DNA from 2 places in the Paraburkholderia lebeckiae genome. Region 2 is predicted to be linked to the other one. Evidence: predicted binding sites of a transcription regulator. Region 2 holds the regulator's gene; the other holds the start of a gene.
The links. Region 2 encodes FNR, which switches genes on or off when oxygen is low (the NO sensors DNR and NnrR bind a similar motif). Its sites were predicted from a motif close to TTGATNNNNATCAA; they were not measured.
Positions count from the first base shown of each region.

Region 1: HDG39_RS09630 (basic amino acid/polyamine antiporter) is a predicted target of FNR. The motif match lies at 1,757-1,770, and genes of this name have one in related genera.

Region 1 is NZ_JACHDK010000004.1:98,180-106,612, forward strand. Features, by position in the region: gene arcA (arginine deiminase) at 1-146, opposite strand, end outside; gene HDG39_RS09630 (basic amino acid/polyamine antiporter) at 203-1,624, opposite strand; gene HDG39_RS09635 (ATP-binding protein) at 2,152-3,495, opposite strand; gene HDG39_RS09640 (response regulator) at 3,492-4,232, opposite strand; gene HDG39_RS34990 (hypothetical protein) at 4,240-4,362, opposite strand; gene HDG39_RS09645 (GFA family protein) at 4,359-4,730, opposite strand; gene HDG39_RS09650 (patatin-like phospholipase family protein) at 5,348-6,391, shown strand; gene HDG39_RS09655 (GntP family permease) at 6,394-7,890, shown strand; gene HDG39_RS09660 (replication initiation protein) at 8,007-8,433, opposite strand, start outside.
Region 2 is NZ_JACHDK010000004.1:211,043-219,475, forward strand. Features, by position in the region: gene HDG39_RS10125 (c-type cytochrome) at 1-15, opposite strand, end outside; gene HDG39_RS10130 (zinc-dependent alcohol dehydrogenase family protein) at 241-1,230, shown strand; gene HDG39_RS10135 (universal stress protein) at 1,389-2,390, shown strand; gene HDG39_RS10140 (universal stress protein) at 2,441-2,911, shown strand; gene HDG39_RS10145 (PAS domain-containing sensor histidine kinase) at 2,945-4,045, opposite strand; gene fnr (fumarate/nitrate reduction transcriptional regulator Fnr) at 4,168-4,950, opposite strand; gene HDG39_RS10155 (response regulator) at 4,967-5,374, opposite strand; gene HDG39_RS10160 (universal stress protein) at 5,659-6,120, shown strand; gene HDG39_RS10165 (universal stress protein) at 6,189-6,692, opposite strand; gene HDG39_RS10170 (universal stress protein) at 6,717-7,556, opposite strand; gene HDG39_RS10175 (polyketide synthase) at 7,760-8,107, shown strand; gene phbB (acetoacetyl-CoA reductase) at 8,172-8,433, shown strand, end outside.

The sequences.
Region 1 (8,433 bases), 110 kb from region 2:
AGTACGTCGTCGAACAGCAGTTCATCGCAATTGCTCGGGGTAAGACGCTGATGCGCGAGCCCCGGTGCGCAGACCATCACTTTGCGCAGCTGCCCGACTTCCGAGTAGACACCCAATTCACCCGCTTTCGCGTCCGTGTTCGCCATGATGATCTCCTGAATGCCAATGTTGGCCCGCTCTGTTCAATCGGATTTCACTAAAACTAAATCTCGATCCTTCCGGTTACGAGGCCATAGATGCCGATGATCGCGCCAATGATCGCAACGATAAAAATGATCCAGTCGGAAGCGATGAAGACATTCTTGTTCTGCTCGCGCCGAGCCCAAATATAAAGCGCCGTTCCTGGGGCATACAGGACGGCGGAAAGCAGAATGAATTTCAGGCCACCCGCCCAGATCATGAAGACCGTATAGATCGAGGCGATTGCGGCCATGATCAAGTCACGCCGGCGCTCGTCGGCGCGCGCGTCGTAACCATCGCCGCGATTCGCGTTCATGCAGCCGAACGCCGCGACGAAGAGGTACGGAATCAACGACATCGCGCTCGTCAGATTCAGCATCAGCGCGAACGCATCGCGCGAGAAGTAGGTGCTGATGACGAGCAGCTGCACCACGATGTTGGTCAGCCACAATGCATTGGCAGGTACCTTGTTAGCGTTTTCCCTCGCGAATACGGCGGGCATGTCTTCAGTCTTTGCCGCCGTGAACAAGACTTCGGCGCAGATCAGCGACCAGGCGAGATAAGCGCCCAGTACCGAAATCAGCAGGCCTATGCTGACGAAAACCGCGCCCCAATGACCGACCACCGCTTCGAGCACCGCCGCCATCGACGGTTGCCGCATGGCCGCGATGTCCACGCGCTGAAGCACGGCGTAAGGCAGCATCGTCACGAGCACCATCAGCGAGGTCACGACGACGAAGCCGAGAATCGTCGACTGTCCGACATCGGAGCGCTTCTTCGCATAACGGGAATAAACGCTCGCCCCTTCGATACCGATGAACACGAACACCGTGACCAGCATCGTGGTCCGCACCTGCTCGAGGATATTGCCTTCGAGTCCACCGCCATAGAGGTTGGCCTGGAACAGGTCCAACCGGAAGCCGAAGATCAGGATCAAGATGAACACCAGAATCGGAATGACCTTGGCGACCGTGACGATACTGTTGATGAAGGCCGCCTGCTGCACGCCCTTCAGGATCATGAAATGAAATAGCCAGATGCCGATCGATGCAACGACGATAGCGACGACCGTATTGCCGTCACCGAACACGGGAAAAAACGCACCGAGTGTCGACTTGATCAGCACCCAGTAAGAAACGTTGCCGATACAGCTACCGATCCAATAGCCAAATGCGGAGAGAAAACCCGGATAGTCGCCAAAGCCCGCTTTCGCATACGCAAACACGCCGGCGTCCAGTTCGGGTTTTCGTTCGGCCAGCGCCTGAAATACGCGCGCCAGCATATACATGCCCGTGCCCGCAATCAGCCAGGCAATCACGGCACCCAACGGACCGGTGGCATTGGCAAAAGTGCGCGGCAGGGAAAAGATCCCGGCTCCGACCATGCCGCCCACCACCATCCCGGTGAGTTGCATTTTTGACAGCTTTTGTGGAGTGGACGCCATTCGGATTCCTTTTAGTTACCTTTTTAACAAGGATCTTTAATCAGATTCGAACGAAACGTGTCTCTCGGCCAATCTTGCTGTTGATCAGCCGTGCTACTCTGCAACCACCACACGAAAAGAATGGTCTGTCCGTTGGCGTTTGTCAATTTATCGAAGACAAGGTAACGGACTGTGGCTCGCTATGCGATCGAATCCATCGATGCTGCGTTGCCGAATCTGGTTGAATGCGCGAATTAGCAATTCACCACGCATCTGAATCGCTCGCATCGATAAGTCGCACTGAATATCGATGATTTAACAATGATGCGACCTGCCGCATCACCGCCGCGGTTTTCTCAAATGATGGGGAATCGCTGAAGCGAGCTGAACCGGTGGTCGTTCAGAACTACTGAGAAGCACCAGAGCCACAGCTCGAAATGGCGCGCGGGGGTCATTAATAGTGCAAACCCGATGGCGATTTCGTAATGGCGGGCTTTGTGAATTTTTCTGACGGAATCGCCCGCGTGGCCGCGCCGCAAGACGTCCAACTATGACTCGTGCAACTTCCTCAACGTCAGCCGCGCTTCGAGACCGCCGCCGACGCGGTTGTGCAGCGTAAGCGTCGCGTCCATCGCGAGCGCGAGTTGCCGCGCGATCGCGAGCCCCAGCCCCGTGCCGCCCGTTTGACGATTGCGCGACCCTTCGAGCCGCACGAACGGCTCGAACACCGTCTCCAGCGACTCGGCTGGAATGCCGGGACCGCGATCGAGCACCGACACGGTAGCCTCGCCATCGTGCAACGCCCCGATATCGATCTGCGCGGCGCCGCCGTACCTCAGCGCGTTGTCGACCAGATTGCCGACGATGCGCTTCAACGCCTGCGGACGCATCGTCAGCGACTGGCCGAAGTGGCCCTGCAGTGACACTTGCTGACCCGCGTCGACGTAATCGCAGACCAGGCTGTCGAACAGCGCATCGGGATCGATGCGGCGCGGCACCTCGGTCGTGCCATGCATCGTGCGCGCATAGGTGACCCCTTCCTTGACCAGCGCCTCCATTTCCCGCAGATCCTGGCGCAGCTTTGCGGCCTCGCTGTCGTTGTCCATCGTGTCGACACGCAGACGCATGCGCGTGATCGGCGTCTGCAAATCGTGCGAAATCGCCGCGAGAATCTGCATGCGCTCGGTCATGTACGTGGCGATCCGGTCCTGCATCGCGTTGAACGCGCGCGCGGCGCGCGCCACTTCAGACGGACCGGCTTCGGGCAGACGCTCGGCCTTCAGGTCGGGGCCGAGCGTGTCGGCCGCGACTGCGAGCTGATTGAGCGGGCGCGTCGCGAGCCGTACCGCCAGCCAGCAGCAGGCCGCGAGCACGAGCAGCTGCAGCGTCAGCACGAGCGGCAGCCAGCGCGACAACGGGGCGCCGGGCATCGGCCGCAGGTCGATGGTGAGCGGCGTGCCGTCGCTCAGTTTCAGGTGCACCTGCAGACGCTCGCGATCGCCCGGCACTGCATTGACGGTCAATGGATAACGCGTGCCGATGCCATCGCCGATCGACTGCGCGACGCGCGCCGACAGGTTCGCGTCGACCGGGGCGCCTGGCATGCCCGGGCCGAGCATGAACTCATAGCTGCGCCGCGCGAGCCGCGGCAGCCACTGGGCGCGCTCGTCGGGCGGCAGATGATCGAGCAGCGCGACCGAGCTCGCCACTTCGCGCTCGATGTAGCCCATCATGATGTTGGTCATCGTCTGGTCGCGCTCGGTCATCGTGAGCCAGAACGACAGCGCCTGCGCGAGCGCGAGCCCGACGAACAAAATCACCGCGAGCCGCGCGAACAGCGTGCGCGGCCAATGCGGCCAGCGCAGCAACGACGGTGATGGAGATGCGTTCATTCCGGATCTCCGATCGCGGTCACGGCCGCTGAAAACACATAGCCCTCGCTGCGCAGCGTCTTGATGTAGCGCGGCTCGCGCGCGCCGTCCCGCAGGCGTTGACGCAGGCGGCTCACCATCAGATCGATCGAGCGGTCGAACGGATCGGCCTGGCGTCCCTGGGTGAGATTCAGCAACTGATCGCGCGTGAGCACGCGCTGCGGATGATCGAGAAACACGCGCAACAGACGGTACTCCGCGCCGCTCAACGCCACCTCGGTTCCGTCCGCGTCGAGCAGATGGCGCGCGGTCGTGTCGAGCCGCCAGTCGCCGAAGCACAGCATCGGCGCCGACTCCGTCACCTCCATGCCGGGCGGCAGCATGCGCGCGCGGCGCAGCACCGAACGGATTCGCGCGAGCAACTCGCGTGCGGCGAACGGTTTGGTCAGGTAATCGTCGGCGCCCATTTCGAGGCCGACGATCCGGTCCGCTTCCTCGCTGCGCGCCGTCAGCATCAGGATCGGCACCGTGCGGAACTTGCCCGCGCGCAACTCACGGCACAGCACGAGGCCGTCTTCGCCGGGCAGCATCAGGTCGAGCACGATCAGGTCGGGCGCGCCATTCTCGAGCGCGGCGCGCATCTGGCGGCCATTGGCCGCGAGCGAGACGCGCACGCCGTTTTTCTCGAGGTATCCCGCGAGCAGTTCACGGATACCGCGATCGTCATCGACGATCAGTACGTGGTCGGAGGTTTCCATCGACGGATTATCTGCTGCGGCGTTTGAGTTGCACGCCGCTCGACTGGATCAATGCACACTGCAACGGATGCGCGAGTTCGGCCGCGAAGCCGCCCGCCACGAACACAGCGATGGCGAACAGGCGTTTCATGCGTCCTCCAGCACGGAAAGACTCGCGCCATCGGCCACGCCGGCTTCGAGCGCGTAAGGATCGACCCCGTCGAGGCAGCCAATATTGACGCGCCATTGCTGCGGATCCTTGCGCGTCTGATGAAAAGGATAGATGCCGCAATGCTTGCAGAAGTAGTGTTTCGCGACCTTCGTGTTGAATTGGTAGAGCGTCAGTGAATCCTCGCCACTCAGAATCTTTAACTGACTGGCGGGAAAGAGCGGCGTCATCAGCGCGCCCTTGCGGCGGCACAGGCTGCAGTTGCAACGACCGGCCGGAACGATTTCGGTGCGAACTTCGAACTTGACGGCCCCGCAGTGACAGGACCCTTGCAGCAACCCGGCGTTCATGATGCTCTCCGTGATTTGACGATGCCTGCTTTATAGCCCGCTTCATCAGTCGAATTATGTCGTAATGTATCCGGCCGCCGAGACGATACATTACATTGCAATAAGCCGCGGCGATTAGCACAAGGCGAAACAGCGAAGATATACACGCGAATTAGCATTTAAGCGGCACGCGCAAACGGATACCGCAGGTTGCTTGATTGCCACCGCATTATCGCGCTCAACCGTGTAAAGATACTCCGCCTATCCATGATTATGTAAGCGGCGCAACGTGGCGCGCCGGCCGGCCTCCCTACACGCTGTTTTTGACCTCGGCGTGACCAACCGGGTTTTCTATCTTCCGCTTGAATAGCCGGCATGGCCAGGCACCATCGCGCGTGGCCAGCAAGCGGGCGATGACGGCCACGAGCCGATTGCTGGCAAGCTCTGTGAATCAAGTTGAATACGCTTGACTTTTAGTCACTGGCCACTTCCAATACCGATGGTGCAGTGCGATGTTTCGCCTTTGAAACACGCCTCACTTCATTCGGTAGTTCACAGCATTGGCCAGCAGTTCATTCGTCCGCCGTGCATGCGGCGTCAGTTCGCGAAATGGAGCACTCCTCACTACAGGAGTCGTCTTGGCTGCAACAAAAAACCAACCCGCCCGCCGCGAACCCGCCCTTATCGACCTCGCATTGCAAGGCGGCGGATCGCACGGTGCTTTTACATGGGGCGTCCTCGACCGTTTGCTCGAAGAGTCGTGGCTGCGGATCGAAGGAATATCGGGTACATCGGCTGGCGCGATGAACGCCGCGGTGCTGGTGAGCGGCTATCAGGCAGACGGCGCGGCTGGCGCGCGCGCCGCGCTCGAAGCCTTCTGGCGGCGAGTATTCGAAGCATCGGTGTACAGCCCGTTTCGCCGTACCCCGTTCGACGTGTTGATGGGCCGCTGGACGCTCGACTACTCGCCGCTCTTCATCGCGATGGACCTCGCGGCGCGCGTGTTTTCTCCATACGACCTGAACCCGCGCGGTGTACATCCGCTGGCGAAGATTCTGCAGGACTCGATCGATTTCGCGCATCTGCGCGACGCGCCGATCAAGCTGTTCATCACCGCGACGCGCGTGCGCACGGGCCAGGCGCGTGTGTTTCGCAATGGCGACCTGACGCCTGACGTGCTGCTCGCCTCCGGCTGCCTGCCCACGCTGTTTCAGGCCGTGCAGATCGACGGTGAGGACTACTGGGACGGCGGCTATGCCGGTAATCCGACCATGACGCCGCTGGTACGCGAATGCACGTCGAGCGACACGCTGCTGATCCAGGTCAATCCCGTCGTGCGGGACGAAACCCCGCGCACCGCGCGCGACATCATCAGTCGCCTGAACGAAGTTGCCTTCAACGCGCCGCTGCTGAAAGAGCTGCGCATGATCGCGCTGCTGCGCCGCGCGGCGGACCCCGGCAGCGACGAAGGCCGCCATTGGGCGGCGATGCGCATCCATCGGATCGCGAGCGAGCTGATGACCGAACTCGGCTACTCGTCGAAGCTGAACGCCGAGTGGAGCTTTCTGACGATGCTGCGCGACGAAGGCCGGCGTGCCGCCGACGCGTTCCTCGCCGAGCACGGCGATTCGATCGGCGTGCGCTCCTCGCTGGATCTCGACGCGTTGCTCGACGGAGTCTGACCATGGAAGTCATCACCCTGTCACCGCTCGCGATCGGTCTAGGGCTTTTCGGCATGCTCGCGAGTCTCGCGCTGCTGATCGGCTTCGCGTACCGCGGCTGGACCGTGCTGCTGCTCGCGCCGTTCGCCGCGATGCTGGCCGCCGCGATTTCGGGCGAACCGATTCTCGCGCATTGGACCCAGACCTTCATGCTCAGCGCCGCGCGCTTTCTCGCGCAGTTCTTTCCGTTGTTCCTGCTCGGCGCGCTGTTCGGCAAGCTGATGGAAGACAGCGGCTCCGTGAAGGCGATCGCCAGTTACATGACGGAGAAGCTTGGCGCGAATCGGGCGATTCTCGCGGTCGTGATCGGTGGCGCGCTCGTCACCTATGGCGGCGTCAGCCTCTTCGTGGCGTTCTTCGTGCTCGCGCCGATGGCCACCGCCCTCTTCCAGGCCGCCAATATTCCGCGCCGTCTGATGCCGGCCGCGATCGCGCTCGGCACGTCGACGTTCACGATGTCCGCGCTGCCCGGCACACCGGCTATCCAGAACGCGATCCCGATGCCGTTCTTTGGTACGACGCCGTTTGCGGCGCCTGGGCTTGGCATCATCGCGAGTATCGTGATGGTGGTGTTCGGGATCTGGTGGTTGTCCTTGCAGCAATCGCGCGCGAAGGCGGCCAATGAAGGATTCGACGGACTGAAGGCGGTGGTGAAATCCGCCAGGGCGCCGGCCAGCGACAGCCTCGTGCGCGAGCGCGCAAGCGTATCGCAGAGTTTCGATCCGGAGGAAGCGAAGCGCGGGCATGTCAGCGAGAGTCTGCCTTCGTTCGGCGTCGCGCTCGCGCCGCTCGTGCTCGTCGTGCTGACGAACTTCTTGATGAACGTGATCGTGCTGCCGCGCATCGACGCCGACTATCTGGCCGAGGTCCGTTGGGGCGAGACGTCGCTTGCGGCGGTCGGCGGTGTGTGGGGCGTGTGCGTGGCGCTCACCGTCGCGATCGTCGTGCTCGTGCTGCTCAATCGGCATCGCCTGGTAGCGCTGCGCGAGACGATCGACGCGGGCGCGAATGCATCGGTGCTGCCGGTGCTCAACGTCGGCAGTCTGGTCGGCTATGGCGCGGTGATCGCCGCGCTACCAGCGTTCGCGCTCGTGCGCGAATGGGTGCTGGGTATCGGCGGTGGTCCGCTCGTATCGCTCGCGGTCGCCACCAATCTGCTCGCGGCGCTGACCGGCTCGGCCTCGGGCGGTCTCACCATTGCGCTCGACGCGCTCGGCAGCACCTATCTGCAACTGGCTGCGCAATATGGCATCGACCCGGCGCTGCTGCATCGGGTCGCAGTGATTTCCTCTGGCACACTCGACAGCCTGCCGCATAACGGCGCGGTCGTGACGCTGCTTGCCGTGTGTGGGTCGAACCACCGCGAAAGCTATCGCGACATCGTGATCGTCGGGATTCTCGGCGCGTTACTCGCGCTGGTGGTGGTGATCGTGCTTGGCTCGCTGTTCGGGTCGTTCTGAGAGTTCTGAAGTATCAAGGGGTCTTGCACTGACGTTGTTATCCGTCAGTGCAAGACCCCTTTCTATTTGCCCGTCGGCTCAGTTTGGGCTGCTTTGCAGCCGATTTCCGGCTCACTTCACGCCGCCGCGCGCGCCGCATTCATCCGGCCGAACACGAACTGCCCCAGATACCATACCAGCTCGGTATTTGCGAAAATCGCATCTTCGGTGACCGTCGACGGTTCGAGCTTCATCCGACGCAGCATCAGCTTGCCTTCGCGCGACGTCGTCCACGCATGCATCAGTTCCTTGCGCGTCTTCGCATCGGCGGCGTTGAAATGGTCGCGGCCCTTGCGCGAATCCTCGTTCATGCGCGCACGCACTTCTTCTTCGCGCGTCGCGATGCTGTGCGCCACGGTCTTTCTCGTTTCGGTCTTAACCGCCTGTTCCTGCGCTTCGTCGGCGAGCAGTTTGGCCTGTACGTCGACCATCGTGCGCTCGGCGTCGGAGATCTTCCAGTTGTCGCGTAGCGCGCGCATCAGGTAGCCCGCGGGGCTCCTCTTG
Region 2 (8,433 bases):
GGACGCCGCGCACACGAGCAGACCATTTCGGATTCGCGCATTCACGGCACGTACTCCCGTATCAGGAATAAGATCAGTGTACGGGCGGCGGAACGGCCCTCATTGACCTCGATCAAACGGTCTACGGCAGGCCCCGATCGCGCGACACAATGGCGCGCCTATGCTGATGAAAACGGCGCACGCCTCGCTGTCTGCCATGACGGCAGCTCGTCGCCGCCGAAGCTTCTGAAGGAGAACCCGATGCGAGCGATGGTGTTCGACGGCAGCTCGGCGACGCTGACCGAGCGGGAAGTGCCTGATCCGCGGCCCGGTGCTGGCGAGATCCTGATCGACGTTCATGCGTGCGGCGTGTGCCGCACGGACCTGCATCTGGTCGACCGCGAGCTCGAGCATCCAAAGCGGCCGGTGATTCCCGGCCACGAAATCGTCGGCGTGGTGGCCGAATTGGGCGCGGGCGTCAGCGGTTTCACGGTGGGCGAGCGGGTCGGCGTGCCGTGGGTCGGGCGCACCTGCGGCCACTGCCGCTACTGTCTGTCCGCCCGCGAAAATCTCTGCGACGACGCCGGCTTCACCGGCTACACGATCGACGGCGGCTACGCCGAGCGCACGGTCGCCGATAGCCGCTACTGCTTTCATCTGCCGCCGCACTACAGCGATATCGAGGCCGCGCCGCTGCTGTGCGCGGGTCTGATCGGCTATCGCACGTTGAGCATGGCGGGCGACGCCGAACGGATCGGCATCTACGGTTTCGGCGCGGCCGCGCATCTCGTCGCGCAGGTGGCGCGTCACCAGCAGCGCACCGTCTATGCGTTCACGCGTCCCGGCGACCACGCGGCCCAGCAACTCGCACTGCGCCTCGGCGCAGCATGGGCCGGCGGCAGCGACGAGGCAGCGCCCGGCGAACTCGACGCCGCGCTGCTGTTCGCGCCGGTCGGCGCACTGGTGCCGCTGGCGTTGCAGGCGGTCGCGAAAGGCGGCGTGGTGGTGTGCGGCGGCATTCATATGAGCGACATTCCGTCGTTCCCTTACGCGTTTCTGTGGGGCGAGCGGCGCGTGGTGTCGGTCGCGAATCTGACCCGCGACGATGGGCTTCAGTTCATGCGCAGCGCCGCCGAGATGCAGCTCGCGATCGAGACGACGACTTACGCGTTGCGCGACGCGAACCGCGCGCTCGACGATCTGCGCAACGGCAACCTGACCGGTGCGGCGGTGCTCGCGGTCCGCCCGTGATCCGCTAGCGAGCCGTTGACGCTTGATACAGATCAAGCCGCGCGCCGCGTCGGCGTTCATCATGTAAGCGCGAACCGTTGGCGTCCCCGTCACGGGCCGAGGTGTGAAGCGACGCGGTCGGCGCGCCGCCTCGCGGTGCGACGATCCGAGGAGAGCCGATGAATACTGCTGCCGAGCGCAACACCTTCCACCGCGTGATGATCGCGTCCGCGGGCGGCAGCGGACTGCCGCTCGGCACGCGCGTCGCCCGGCAGTTCGTCGCGGCGGATGCGCGCTTTCGTCTCGTCGATATCGTTTGCAATCCGGCCGCGCTTTATCCGACGCTGATGCTTAGCTATCCGGACTGGTGCGAGGCGCATCGCGCGATGCTGCACGGCGCGCAGGCCGCGCTGCGCGACACGGTGATCGCGTTGCACGGCGTCGTCGCGGCGACCGACGCCGAGATCGTGGATCTCACCGCGCTGCATCAGGGCGCGGCCGAAGCGCTCGCCCACACGGCGACGCAATGGGACGCGGATCTGGTCGCGGTGGCCGCGCATCCGCGTGAACATCGCTGGGACAGCCGTATCGATCCCGAGGAACTGGTCGCGTCGATCGCGCGTCCGGTGCTGTACATGCCGGCGAGGTCAACCGACACGAGCGATGCGTCGGCGGTGAGCCGCGTGCTGGTCGCGATCGATGGCAGCGACACCGCGCTCGACGCGCTGCGCACCGCGCTCGCGGTAGCGCGGCCCGACGCGCGCATCAAGGTCGTCTACGCGGCCGACGACCGGTTCGCGTGGTGCGAATGGTTACCGTTCGAAGTCGTGTCGCAGCATCGAATCGATGTCTTGCGGCGCGGCGCGGCGATGCTCGAACAAAGCCGGCGCGCGGCCGAAACCGCGTTGCTCGAGTTCGACGACGATTCCGGCGATGCGTCGAGCGCGATTCTCGACGAAGCGCAACGCTGGCACGCGGACCTGATCGTGATGGGTTCGCACGGCATGCGCGGCGCGCCGCATCCGTTGCCGGGGCACGTGACGTCGCGCACGCTGCGCGACGCGGCGTGTCCCGTGCTCGTGTGTCCGCGCGGCGCGTCGTCGTTGCGGGCGGACGACGTGCCGCACGGCGAGTGGCGGGAGCCATATCTGGGCAGTCCGGGCGGGCCCTTTTATCTGTAGCAGGAGCGCGCCACGCGCGTTGACAAATCCAACCTCAGTGGAGAATCGGCATGTACCAACATATCCTCGTCGCGCTAGACGGCAGTACTTTCTCGAAACGCGCGCTGAAAGAAGCGGTGAATCTCGCCGCGTTGACGAAGGGCGTCGTGCATCCGGTTTATGTGGTCGACAAGACGCCGCTCTTTTCCTATGCCGGCTATTACGACCCGCTCACGCTCGTCGAGGCGTTGCGCCAGGACGGCCAATCGGTGCTGGAGGAGGCCGAACAGGCCTGCGCCGCCGCCGATGTGCCTTGCCGCCCTGAAATGATCGAGTCGGAGAGCCTGTCCGACGACGTCGCCGCGATCGTGCTGCGCCACGGCGAGCAGATCCACGCCGATCTGCTTGTGCTGGGCACGCATGGGCGACGCGGCGTGCGGCGCCTCGTGATCGGCAGCGTGGCGGAGCGGGTGCTGCGTTTCTCGACCTGTCCGGTGCTGCTCATGCGCGAGCAAAGCACCGAGGATGCGCCTGCAGAGTAACCCGCGACAGCGGGGCGCGGCAGCGCGTGAACATTACGCGAGCGCGTCGGCCGGTATCTGGATCGAGATCCTGAAGCCATGGCCCGGCGAGCTGGCGAACGACACGTTGCCGCGCAACTGCCGTACGCGTTCGCGAATGCCGAGCAGACCGAATGAATCTGTTCCCCACGACCGATCCAGCGCGACACCCACGCCGTCATCCTCGATATCGAGCGACACGATGGAGCCCGCGCAGGTCATGTCGATGCGAACGCGCCCGGCCTTGGCGTGCCGCGCGACGTTCGTCAACGCCTCCTGAACGATGCGAAACAGCGCCGTCGCCGCGAATTCGCCGCACACCGGCTCGGCCGGTTCGAGATGCACGCTCGAGCGCACGTTGTAGCGTTTCGTGAAGTCTTCGGCCAGCCAGTCGAGCGCGGCGGCGAGCCCGAGGTCGTCGAGCAGCGGGGGCCGCAGATCGGCGGCGATACGCCGCAGCGAAGCGGCCATCCAGTCGATCTGCTTTTGCAGTTCATGCGTCTGCGCGGCCAGCGGCTCGGTGTCGGCCTGGCTTTTCAGCTTCGCTTCGAGCAGCGCGACGCTCATTTTCAGCGCGGTCAGTCGTTGGCCGAGATCGTCGTGCAGTTCGCGCGCAATACGTTTCTGCTCGTTTTCGCGGGCGATCTGCACGTGCGTGGATACCTGATTCGCGCGTTCGAGTTCCGCGAGGCGCATACGTTCGGTCAGGTCGCGCGTGATCTTGGCGAAGCCGAGCAGCGCGCCCGACGCGTCGTGCACTGCGGAAACGACCACGTTGGCCCAGAAACGCGAGCCGTCGCGACGTACGCGCCAGGCCTCGTCCTCGGCGCGGCCTACGGCTGCGGCGGTTTCCAGTTCGCGAGCGGGCTTGCCGGCCGCGATGTCTTCCGGGGTATAGAACTTCGAGAAATGCTGGCCGATGATTTCTTCGGGCGTGTAGCCCTTGATGCGCTGTGCGCCGGAATTCCAGCTGGTCACGCGGCCGGACACGTCGAGCATGAAGATCGCATAGTCCTGAACCGCTTCGATCAACATGAAATAGCGATCCTCGACGGGCACGTCCGACACGGACGCCGCACCGGTGAAGCAGGAAGACTCGCCGCTCGACAGACCCATCGCTCCTCCGGGCGGTCACGCAAGGCCGCGCACCGCGATGCACCGAGTTATATCAGTTCGGGAGCGCTTGTTCCACCCGGCATGTCCCGCGAACGAACGTGAGGCGAGCGTCGCGTCGGCGTTCAAACCCGAGCCAGTCCTTCCGCGTCTTCGATGCGGATCGTTTTGCCGTTCGCTTTGACGAGGCGCTCGCGCTGGAACTTCGAGAACATCCGGCTCACCGTTTCGAGCTTCATGCCCAGAAAGCAGCCGATTTCCTCGCGGGTCATGCGCAAATGAAACTCCGCCGCGGAAAAGCCGCGCGCCTTGAAGCGCTTCGACAGATTCAGCAGAAACGTCGCGACGCGCTGTTCGGCGGTCATCGTGCCGAGCAGCATCATCTGGCTCGATTCGCGCACGATCTCGCTGCTCATCATCTGATAGATGTGATGCTGCATCGGCTTCATCTCGCGACAGATCGCCTCGAGCTGCGCGAACGGAATGATGCACGCGACGCTGTCTTCGAGCGCGATCGCATCGCAATTCTGCTTGCCCGCGCCGATGCCGTCGAGGCCGAGCGAGTCGCCGGCAATCTGGAAGCCAGTCACGTGCTCGCGGCCGTCGCGATGCATGACCACGGTCTTGAACGACCCGGCGCGGATCGCGTAGATGCTTTGAAACGCATCGCCCGCGCGATACAGCGCATCACCGCGTTTGATCGAGCGCGTCGAGCAGATCAACGTGTCGAGTCGGCTCAGTTCGTCGGATGTCAGCTCGGGCGGCATGCAGATCGCGCGCATCGCGCAGGTCGAGCAGCGCGGCGCGGCGTGGCGTGCCGCCGCGGTGCGTGGCACGACGTGGATCGGTACGACGTGCGAAGTGCGGGGCGCGTCGTGGCGGGGTTCACAGACTGCGGCAACTTGCATGATCGGCTCCTGGCGGTCAGACCGGATGCGCACGACGCGCATACGCAATCGCTTCGATGGCACGGCAGGCGAGTTCGAACTCCGAGGTCTTGTCGAAGAAGAAGTCGGCGCCCGCCGCTTCGCACGCTCGGCGAAACGCCGTCGCGCAATGATTGGTCAACACGATGCTGACGATGGACGGCCGCACCCGCGACAGCGCCGCGAGCAGCAGCAGATTGGTCTTGCCCGAGAAGCACGGGTCCAGCACCGCGACATCGGCGCGACTCGCGACGATGTCGTCGAACGCGTGCTCGACGCCGGCGGACTCGCCGGCGATTTCGATGCCGGGAATCAGCGCGATCAGGCGAGCAAGCCGGCGCCGGACCTCGGTCGCATCGTCGACGAGGAAGACTCTCGATAAGGTGGCTGGCGGGGCGGTGTCCATACCGACCAGTATTGGCGACCTCATCTCAGAAATATATCGGCGGGGATTTAAGCGGCGCTAGGAGTTCGGGTAATGTTGTAGGAATATTCCTAGTGCATGGCTGGCGATGGGGTATGTAGCCGAGTGCGAGTACACGGCCACTTTCGACGTGACGGCTTCGAAGGTCGCAGGCATGCAGTTGATTAAGTAATCACGGAACAAGCCGATAAAGACCCATTGACCTGCGTCAAGCCGCGCGACGGCACCGCTTCGGTTCATGCCAGCGCTTTCACAGGGAGTCCAACATGTATGCACGAATTCTGGTTGCGCTCGACGACAGTCCCAGCGCGCAGCGCGCCTTTGCCGAGGCGCTGAAGCTCGCGAAGCTGACAGGCGCCACGCTCGAAGCCTGCTGCGTAGTAGGGCACGGCAAGTGGTCGGACAATGCCGATGTGGCTTTCGAGCCGGAACCGGCGGGCGCGGCGCAAGAATTCGCCAGCCGCGCGCTCGATGCGCCGCGCGAGCTGATGCGCGAGGCGCAGGTGCCCGGCGGCGTGCGGGTGATCGACGCGTACGCCGAAAGCGTGTCCGCGGTGCTCGCGCGCGTCGCCGACGAAATCGAAGCCGATCTGATCGTAATGGGCACGCACGGCCGCCACGGCGTGCAGCGCTTTCTGCTCGGCAGCGTCGCGGAGTCGCTCGTGCGTGCGACCGACAAGCCGGTGCTGATCGTGCGGCATGACGAACACGGGCACGCGCGTCCCTGAAGCGCCGCGTCGCGGAGCCGTGGCGCGATCGCGTGGGAGCGGCCGCGCAGCAGCCCGGTTTTCGCGGCTCAGGTGAGTTCGTTTTCGGCGCAGGCCGGGACTGACTGATCGCGCGTCGCGCCGTTCGCGTGCGCGGGAACCATCAGCACCGGGCAGCTGGCGCTGCGCAGCACGCGCTCGGCGACGCTGCCGAGCATCAGTCGTTGAACACCACGGCGGCCGTGCGTGCCCATCACGATCGCGTCGGCGTGCCATTCGAGCGCCGCCTCGACGATGCGATGCGCGACGTCTTCGCCGGTGATCGCGGCTTCGACGCTGCGGGCCGTGCCTTTGATCCCGCGCGCGGTCATCCGGCTCTGGGCATCGGCCGCGATCCGCTTGCCTTCGTCGATGAAGGCGTCCTGGATCACGCAAGGGTCGAAGCCGGGCGCGTCGTAGGCGATGACGGGCACGTCGATCACGTACAGCGGCTGCAGCTCGGCGCCCGATTCGGCGGCAAGGGTCAGCGCGGCGTCGAACGCACGGGAGGCGGTGTCGCTGCCATCGAGCGCGACGAGCAGGCGGTGAAACATGGCGGACTCCTTTAAGCGCGCACTTCAGTGCGACAACAGCACCGGCACGGTCATCGACTCGAGCATCGTGCGCGTCGCGCCGCCCAGTACGACTTCGTGCAGACGCGAATGCGCGTAGGCGCCCATCACGATCATGTCGCAGCCGAGGTCGGCCGCCTGCGACAGCAGCGCGTCGCCGACCGGCGTGTCGTCTGCGACGCTCAGTTCGCGCACGTCGATCTTGACGCCGTGGCGCGCGACGGTGAGTGCGATGTCGTCGCCCGGAACCGTGTCGCGCGGCGGACGATCGGCCGACGAATGAACCGTCAGCAGTGTCACTTTGGCCGCGTGCGCGAGGAACGGCAGTGCGTCGTGGATCGCGCGGGTGGCTTCGCGGCTGCCGTCCCACGCGACCAGCACGTGGCGGCCGGGTGCCGCGAAGGTGCCGCCCGACGGCACCAGCAGCACCGGCCGCCCGACCGACAGCACGACGTGCTCGACGAACTGTTCGGCGACGAACGCCTCGGGATCGGTCGGGTCGGTCTGCCCGAGCACGATCAGATCGGCGAGACGCGCATAGGGCGGCACCACGTCGTTCGCGTAGCCGTTCGCGGCGATCCAATGACCGTCGACGTTCGCGCGCGCGAGTTCCGCACGAAACAGCCGCTCGAGCGCGCTGGCACGCTCGTGCCGCAGGCGCTCGTGCTCCGCGTAGTAGTCGGCGGTGCCGGCCATCACGAAGAACGCGTGCCGCGGTGGCACGTACGTCGAGAACAGGCCGGTCAGCGTCGCATGAAAGCGGTGTGCGAGCTGCAATGCGATTTCGAGGCGCGGATGTGCACGAACGCTCGTATCGAGGTGAACGAGAATGCTTTTGTAGCTCATTGCCGAAGCTCCGTGACAGAACGTGGGGAAACGGGCGCAAGCAGGCTCGAGCCCGTCGTCAAATGGAGTCTATGAGCCCGGCGGCCGCGGCTGTTGATGCAGATCAAGCGCGGGCCGCCGCGCGCTCGATACAGTGGCAGGCGCGCTCGACGGTTTGCAACCGCGCCTGGCAATCCTATGCTGTGCTCTGGAGGGCAGCGATCATGATTTCCGAATCCGATGCGCCGCTCGGGCGCCCCGCTTCACCATGGACCTCGACGGCATCCGGACCGCCCGAAGGCTGGCTCGACTACGCGGCGGCGTATCAGACCGCACAGGGCGCGGCACACGAGTACGCCGAGCGGTGCCTCGCCGACTGGAGCAAGTCGATCGCTGTCGCCGCGCAGCGCGAGGCGGACCGGTTCGACGAGGCCAACCGCGCTTGCGCCGCCTGGTATGCGTGGTGGCAGGCGGCGTACGGCGTCGCGCCAGGCGTCGCGCCGCTCGCGGGCGGCCTGAGCGCTTGGTGGTGGAGCTCGCAGAACGCGCTGCCGTTCGCGGGCGTCGTTTAGCCGCGCGAGCCGGCAAAGCCGGCGCGCGCACCGTCAATGGCAGACACGGCAAGGAGGAGTTCAGATGGGAACGGATCGCGTGGCATTGGTCACAGGCGGGATGGGCGGTTTGGGCGCGGCGGTCAGCCGGGCGCTTCATGACGCGGGCATGACGGTCGCGGTGACGCACTCGACGCGCAACGATCACGTGTCGACATGGCTGCAGCACGAGCGCGACACGGGGCGCGACTTTCACGCTTACGAAGCCGACATCGCCGACTTCGATTCATGCGCGCGCTGCGCGCAACGCGTGCTGACCGAACTGGGCGTGGTCGACGTGCTGATCA